DNA from 3 places in the Levilactobacillus sp. HBUAS70063 genome. Region 1 is predicted to be linked to each of the others. Evidence: predicted binding sites of a transcription regulator. Region 1 holds the regulator's gene; each other region holds the start of a gene.
What was found. Region 1 encodes Rex, which represses fermentation and respiration genes when NADH is low (regulators of the CRP and FNR family bind a similar motif). Its sites were predicted from a motif close to TTGTGAANTANTTCACAA; they were not measured.
Positions count from the first base shown of each region.

Region 2: a site for Rex is predicted at 1,083-1,100, ahead of V8I28_RS11020 (TrmB family transcriptional regulator). Genes of this name have one in related genera too.
Region 3: a site for Rex is predicted at 1,206-1,223, ahead of V8I28_RS03635 (NAD(P) transhydrogenase subunit alpha). Genes of this name have one in related genera too.

Region 1 is NZ_JBANSM010000004.1:112,822-115,092, reverse strand. Features, by position in the region: gene groES (co-chaperone GroES) at 1-279, opposite strand, end outside; gene V8I28_RS07380 (redox-sensing transcriptional repressor Rex) at 540-1,178, opposite strand; gene V8I28_RS07375 (ABC-F family ATP-binding cassette domain-containing protein) at 1,604-2,271, shown strand, end outside.
Region 2 is NZ_JBANSM010000007.1:64,689-66,959, forward strand. Features, by position in the region: gene rpoE (DNA-directed RNA polymerase subunit delta) at 1-232, opposite strand, end outside; gene V8I28_RS11015 (DUF1934 domain-containing protein) at 277-717, opposite strand; gene V8I28_RS11020 (TrmB family transcriptional regulator) at 1,173-1,982, shown strand; gene V8I28_RS11025 (sulfite exporter TauE/SafE family protein) at 1,998-2,271, shown strand, end outside.
Region 3 is NZ_JBANSM010000002.1:156,141-158,411, reverse strand. Features, by position in the region: gene V8I28_RS03635 (NAD(P) transhydrogenase subunit alpha) at 1-1,189, opposite strand, end outside; gene V8I28_RS03630 (Cof-type HAD-IIB family hydrolase) at 1,648-2,271, opposite strand, start outside.

The sequences.
Region 1 (2,271 bases):
AACGATAGCGACTAAGTCCTTTTCGTGTAAAACAAGGTAAGTGGTGTCTTGGTACTTAACTTCAGTCCCGGCATACTTATCAAACAATACCTTGTCGCCAACCTTAACAGTTGGGGCTACCTTTTCGCCATTGTCTAACACACGGCCATCACCGACAGCAACAACGTTTGCCGTTTGTGGCTTTTCTTGAGCGTTACTTGCGAGCACAATGCCGCCAACCGTGGTTTCTTCTTCTTCTGGTTGATCCAAAATGACGCGGTCTCCTAATGGTTTTAACACTTGAATCCCTCCAATAAACTTACTTTTAGCACTATTAGCACTTGACTAACATAAGTGCTAATCAACAATATCTAATATATGGTTTTTCCCTATAAAAATCAAGGAATTTGACAAACAAATTCACGGTCCCACCCCCGCCACCGGCACATCGCCTAGAGTTCCAGGCTTTCCAGCTCATTGAGGTGAATAATCAGGCAACCACCCCGCCCCCAACTTGGGGCCAAAAAAAATCGCAACCCCGGAGGATTACGATTCAAACGTTAACTTAAATTATTGTAGTGTTCCAGGAAGTAAATCAACGTCTGGAGTTCGTTGGTCAAGTCCACATTCTGAACGCGAACGCCCTTGGGCACCGTGATTCGCAGCGGCGTGAAGTTTAAGATCCCTTTGACCCCGCCAGACACGGCCTCATCGGTAACCTCTTGGGCCACTTGTGAGGGAACGGTCAAGATGGCCACTTCAATCTGCTGTTCTTCCAATTGTGTCCGTAGATCCGTCATCGGATAGATGGGCACCCCACTTTGAATCGTGTTGGCAATCTCTTGCTTCACGTCAAAGGCCGCACTGATACGGACGTTACTGTCTTGGTGGAAATTAAAGTTCAGGAGCGCATGTCCTAAATTCCCGACCCCGATCAGGGCGACGCTGGTCAGGCGGTCCTGGTTCAAAATCTTCTTAAAGAACTTGATTAAGCTCTCAACGTCATACCCATAACCCCGTTTACCCAGGGCGCCAAAGTATGAGAAGTCCCGCCGAATTGTTGCGGAATCAACCTTAACGGCTTCGGACAATTCGGTCGAAGACACCCGGGTCTTATCGGCGTCTAGCAAAATATTGAGATAGCGATAATAGATCGGCAAGCGTTTGGCTGTCGCCCGCGGAATTTTTTGTTCTGTCAAAAACGAGACCTCCTAAAAGAAACCGGCTACCGTTCACAAGCGATAGCCTCATATTTAAATAATTGTCTGGATTGTGAAATCAACTTTCTTATAGATTATAGCATAACCGTTCATCTTGTGAAAGAATTTGCAAGTTTTTTTCACAATTTATTTGGTTATTTCGGTCTTCCGATAGAATATGCTAAAATAGTGATTGGACAATCACGCGAGCCGGCAGAGTCGGCAACGCCGGCCCTCGCTGGAATTACTCACCGGCGGTTGCTCCCGTTAATGCGGCCAGAATTGCCGCGATGGGTCCGATAAATTTAATCAATAAACTAAACAAATTGTGGGATGTCCTTTTTCACGACAGTCGGCAATTGAAATAACCTAAAAGTAACGTCCCTTCACTTTTAAGCCATCACAACAAAGGAGGTTGGTTTACCGTGATTCTTTTACAAGTTCAGCAGGTTACGCGGCGTTTCGGCGCCAGTGTCCTCTTCGAAAACGTCAGCATGGACGTGCCCGAACACGGTCGCGTGGCCCTCGTCGGCCGCAACGGCGCGGGTAAATCTACCCTATTAAAAATGATTGCCGGTGAAACGGCGCCCGATGTCGGTCAGATTACCACTAAGCGTGGGCTGACCATGGGGTATCAAGCTCAGAATGCCGGTCTGGCCTCGACCAAGACCGTTTGGAACGAAATGCTCAGCGTCTTTGCCAAGCTCATCGCCATGGAAAAACGGATGCACGAGCTCGAACAACAGATGAGTGACCCCGCAATCATCGCCGATCAGGAAAAGTTTGATCAAATCAGTGCAAGCTATGACCAATTACAGCAAGACTTCAGCGATCAGAATGGTTACGGCTATCAGGCCGAGATTCGGGGCGTGCTCCACGGCTTCGAGTTCGACGAAAGCTACTATGATAAGCCGATTAACGAGTTATCTGGGGGCCAACGCACGCAACTCGCTCTGGCCAAGCTCCTGCTGGAACGTCCCGATCTCCTGATTCTGGACGAACCGACCAATCACCTGGACGTGGAAACGTTGACCTGGTTGGAAGGCTATTTGCAAGGCTATCCCGGCGCCATCCTGGTCGTTTCCCACGACCG
Region 2 (2,271 bases), on a different contig from region 1:
GTCCCCAAAGGTTATCACCCAGAGAAATGAAACTACCATCGACATTTAAATCCGTATAGAATTGGGACAGCCGGTCACGAACTTCGGCATCGCTGTCGCCTAAATAAGCTTGGACGGCGTTTGCTAAGTCAGCAAATGCCATCACATCGCCGTGTTGCGACAAAATAGCGTGCGCAACTTCGATCATTGATAATTCCTTTTTATTCTGGCCCTCAAAGACTTTTAATTCCAAACTGGTGCACGTCCTTTCCACAGTCTACGAAACATGATACTCGCTTATGCCGTAAATTGCAATCTAATCTTGTAGTTCCCGACTAATTCTTCACCGGCATAGAGTAAGTAATCAATCTTAACGTTCCCGCTAAACGGTCTTTCCTTGAAGCTCGTCTCTAAGTAAGGGGTCACCGTTTCAATCGGCATAATCCCGTAAGGCGTGTTATACCGGGCCGTGACCCGCTTGCCACTGATGAAGTGTAGGCGCAGCTCCGCCTCGGCGTTACGGGTCAGGTGAACCTCCCCTTCCGGCGTAAACTTCATGGTTACCGGGGTCTTTTCTCCCGTATCGTTGTTGGGTTCCAGATACCGTAAGTAGAGGTTCGCCCCCATCTGGACGAGCTGGCCGTCAACATCCAATTGATAGTCAGAAACATCGTCATTTTGTTTGATATGGGTTTCTAGGTGAATCATCACGGGCACTCCCGCTGATAGTTGATCCATCTGCACACTTCCTTTCCGTGAATTATCTGGATTAATTATAGTTCATTTATTGCCGAAAGCCTACTTATTATGCTCTTGGGGGCGCGGAAAAATTGACTGAAGGGACCAGACTACGCGCTTTGCCAGCGTAATGCTAATTACACTTACTTCTAACTTTCACTGAAATACGCTTCGGGGAAATTTCCAATACTGGTTTCATTCAAGAAGCTCTCCACAAGCATTCTGCCAATCCAGCCAGAAAAAGATTGTGAATTTAAAACTAAAGTTGCAGACAGTTCCAGCCAAATTCATTTACTGTATCCGCTTTCCATATTGACTTTAACCCTGACCCAGTCTAAAACCCTGAGCCGTCAGATTGTGAAACTTTATAAATTAAATCACAAAGTGTGGACATTTGAGAGATTCGGGATATAATAGTACCCAATGGTAGCTACTATTTAAAAAGAGGGATAATTATGGAATCTGTTACTGAACTACTCAGCAAGTTTGGGCTAACTTCTAGTGAAGCCAAGGTCTACGTTTCCCTTCTGCAGATGGACGCATCTACAGGATATAAAATTAGTGGGAAGTCTGGAATTGCTCGCTCAAAAGTTTACAATGTTTTATCATCCTTGGTCAGTAAAGGACTTGTCTTACAATCCAAGGATGAAAAGTCACTCTACACGGCACTGCCTGTCGATGAGCTTGTCTCTAAACTACAGCACGATAGTAAACAAGATATCGAGGGCATTCATAAATCTCTCAAGAATCTAAGCCCTGAGACTAACTCCAGCCTAATCTGGTCAGTTAATGCCTATGATCAAGTATTTGAGAAAGTTCTTTTTCAAATTCGCAACGCACAAGAAAGTCTTTATGTTCAGATATACTCAGAGGATCTGTCCGAAGAGCTCATTCAAGCCTTATCCGACGCTGAGAGCCGTCTTCATAAATTTGTAGTTATTTTATTCAGCAATCATCATCGCTATAACCTTCCATTTCGTCGCTTCTATAAACATTTCTTCGAAGCCGATAAGGTCTTAGACTATGGTGGTCGTTGGATCAATGTCGTCAGTGATACTAACGCCGTAACATATGGAAAACTACCGAATGACTCTGGCAACACGGATGTGATTTGGACTCAGAATAGTTCCATGATCTTTCTGGCACAGGAGTATGTTCTCCATGATGCCTACAACCTCCGAACTCTAACTATTCTCCATGACGCCGCTGAAGAAAAATTTGGGGCCAACTTGGAAGGGGTTCGCGATATCTATTTTGATAAGTAAAGAAGGGAAAACATCATGCAAAAAATCTTAATTATTGCCATCATTGCTATTAACTTTTTATTTATCTTTGTTCTCGTCCGTGATCTCCTTAAACATCGCCATGAAATCATGGAAGAACCTGCCAGTCCGATTTGGACACCACTTTCGCAAATTGTCATTTATTTTCTATCTACATTTGGCATTTCAGATTTCGCAATTTCTACCGCCCTTTACCCTAAAGTAAAATGGGTCTCAATGAAAAAGCTTCCCGGAACCTTAAACACCCAATGTGTTATTCCAGTTTTCGTCA
Region 3 (2,271 bases), on a different contig from region 1:
CGTCTTGATCATCAGCCGGCGTTTCAGGTTCTTCCGGTTCTGCTGGCTTACGTTCCGGCAGTTCCATGACCGACCGTAGCCGGTTACTAATAATTTCACCGTCATAGGTCGCCAGGAGTTCCCCAACCACTTCGTCATCAACATCGAAGACCAGTTTGCCATCCTGATTAAGGTCATTTAAGACGGCCTGCACGTTTTTGGCGTACATATCCGAAGCGGAAGCTGGTAATTGACTGGCCATGTCGCCAGCACCCACGATTTTGGCACCATTTGGCGTCGTCACCGTTTCACCCGGCTTGGAACCCGCCACGTTACCGCCTAAGTCACTGGCGGCCAAATCCATAAATAACGTCCCGGTCTTAGCTTCGTCCACGGACTTCTGGGTAACCAGCAGTGGTGGCCGCCGCCCAGGCACTTGCGCGGTCGTAATGATCACGTTGTTTTGAGCGATGAATCCTTCCAATTCTGCTTGTTGTTGTGCGGTTTCTTCCTTGGTCAGTTGCCGCGCATAACCACCTTCACCGGTCGCGGAAACGGAGGTCGTCAGGAAGGTTGCCCCTAACGATTCCACTTCACCACGAGAAGCTGGCCGAATATCGTAGCCGGAAACCATGGCCCCTAACCGTTTAGCGGTCCCGATGGCCTGCAGTCCGGCAACCCCGGTCCCCAGTACCAAGACCTTAGCTGGCTTAGCCGTCCCGGCAGCGGTAATCATCATTGGGAAGTACCGTGAGAAATGATCCGCGGCCATCAACCCAACCTTATAACCGGCAACACTGGCCTGCGAACTCAAAACATCCATCGTTTGGGCCCGCGACACGGTCCGTGGTAAGAGCTCAAACGCTAACGCATTAATCTTCTTTGCGGCCAACTTCTTCACAAATTCCGTGTCCGTCAGCGGTGCAAGTAATCCGATGAGTGTCTGCCCCGCCTTCATCTGATCAATGGCTGCATCATCTGGTTGAGCAATCGTGGCGATTACAGTTGCCTGCGTAATCGCTTCTGAGCGGTCAACGACTTTGGCACCAGCCTTAGTGTAAGCGTCATCACGATAGAAGGACCGTTCCCCAGCACCTTGTTCGATCAGCACTTGGTAGTCGTTCTTGACGAGCTTACGTACGACGTCCGGTGACAATGCTACCCGGTTTTCACCAGTAGCTTCTTTTAAAACCGAAATGGTAATTGCCATTCAACACATCCCCTTTTTGATAAGCTGTTCACAAGTTAACTATAAAGCATTTCGGGTCACAAAACAATGCCTTCCGCGTCATTTGTGCACAAGCAACAATTCTTTGTGCCACACGGCAGTAAGCACTCCCAATGCTTCCGTAAATCACAAAATATTTTTCCGATTGTACACACAATTTCCAACGCGATCGCCGAAGTTAATTTGAAAACAAGTTTTAACATTCACAAGTAAAAATGATGACTTATTTTCATTTGTAACTTATTGGTCTGAACCAGTCGTCACTTTCTGCTAATCATTCGGCCCTCTCGTCTCACCTTACTCGGTCATCGCCTCACCAGAATCGCGAACGACTGGTCACCCGTTCAGTTGGTTAACTGTCCCATCCAACTCGACCACGTGAGCCCCTATTTAACGGCTTTACAGTTGTATCGGTTGACATTTTCAGCAGATCCCCCTTGCTAAGACATCCCCCACCGGGAAATTGCCTCGGCCACACCGCACTCGAAGTCCGCCGTGGTGACGTGCCTAACGATGGCCTGAACGGCCGGTGTGGCATTGCGCACCGCCACCGGACACCCCACGCGTGTCAGCATGGGAACATCGTTGGCATTATCGCCAATAGCCATGATTTCGGCGGCCGTAATTCCTAAGTGCCGCCCCAGAGCCAGGGTGGCCGTACCCTTGTCCACGCCCACCGGATTCACTTCCATGTAGCGACCGGACGAAAACGTACAGTTCACCGGCTCCTGAACGTTTTGGACCACCGCCACCTTGGCCGCTTGGCGCACGGCCTCACTCGGATTCATGGCAATCACCTTCATGATGGGGGCCGTCTTAAACTGGTCAAATGCGCCCAGCATCGGTGTTGCCCGCACCCCTCGCGTTCGCAGATAGGCCAGGTCATCGGCCCGTGGATGGTAGATGGTTAGGCCAGTCAACGTATACACGTGAATGGCGACATCGAATCGTTGGAGAATCGCGAAAACACGGGCCGCGACCTGATACGGCATCGGGGACTGCCGCCAGACACGATTGTTTGAATTTTCCACGACCGCCCCGCCGTTGTAAGCAATCACGTATTG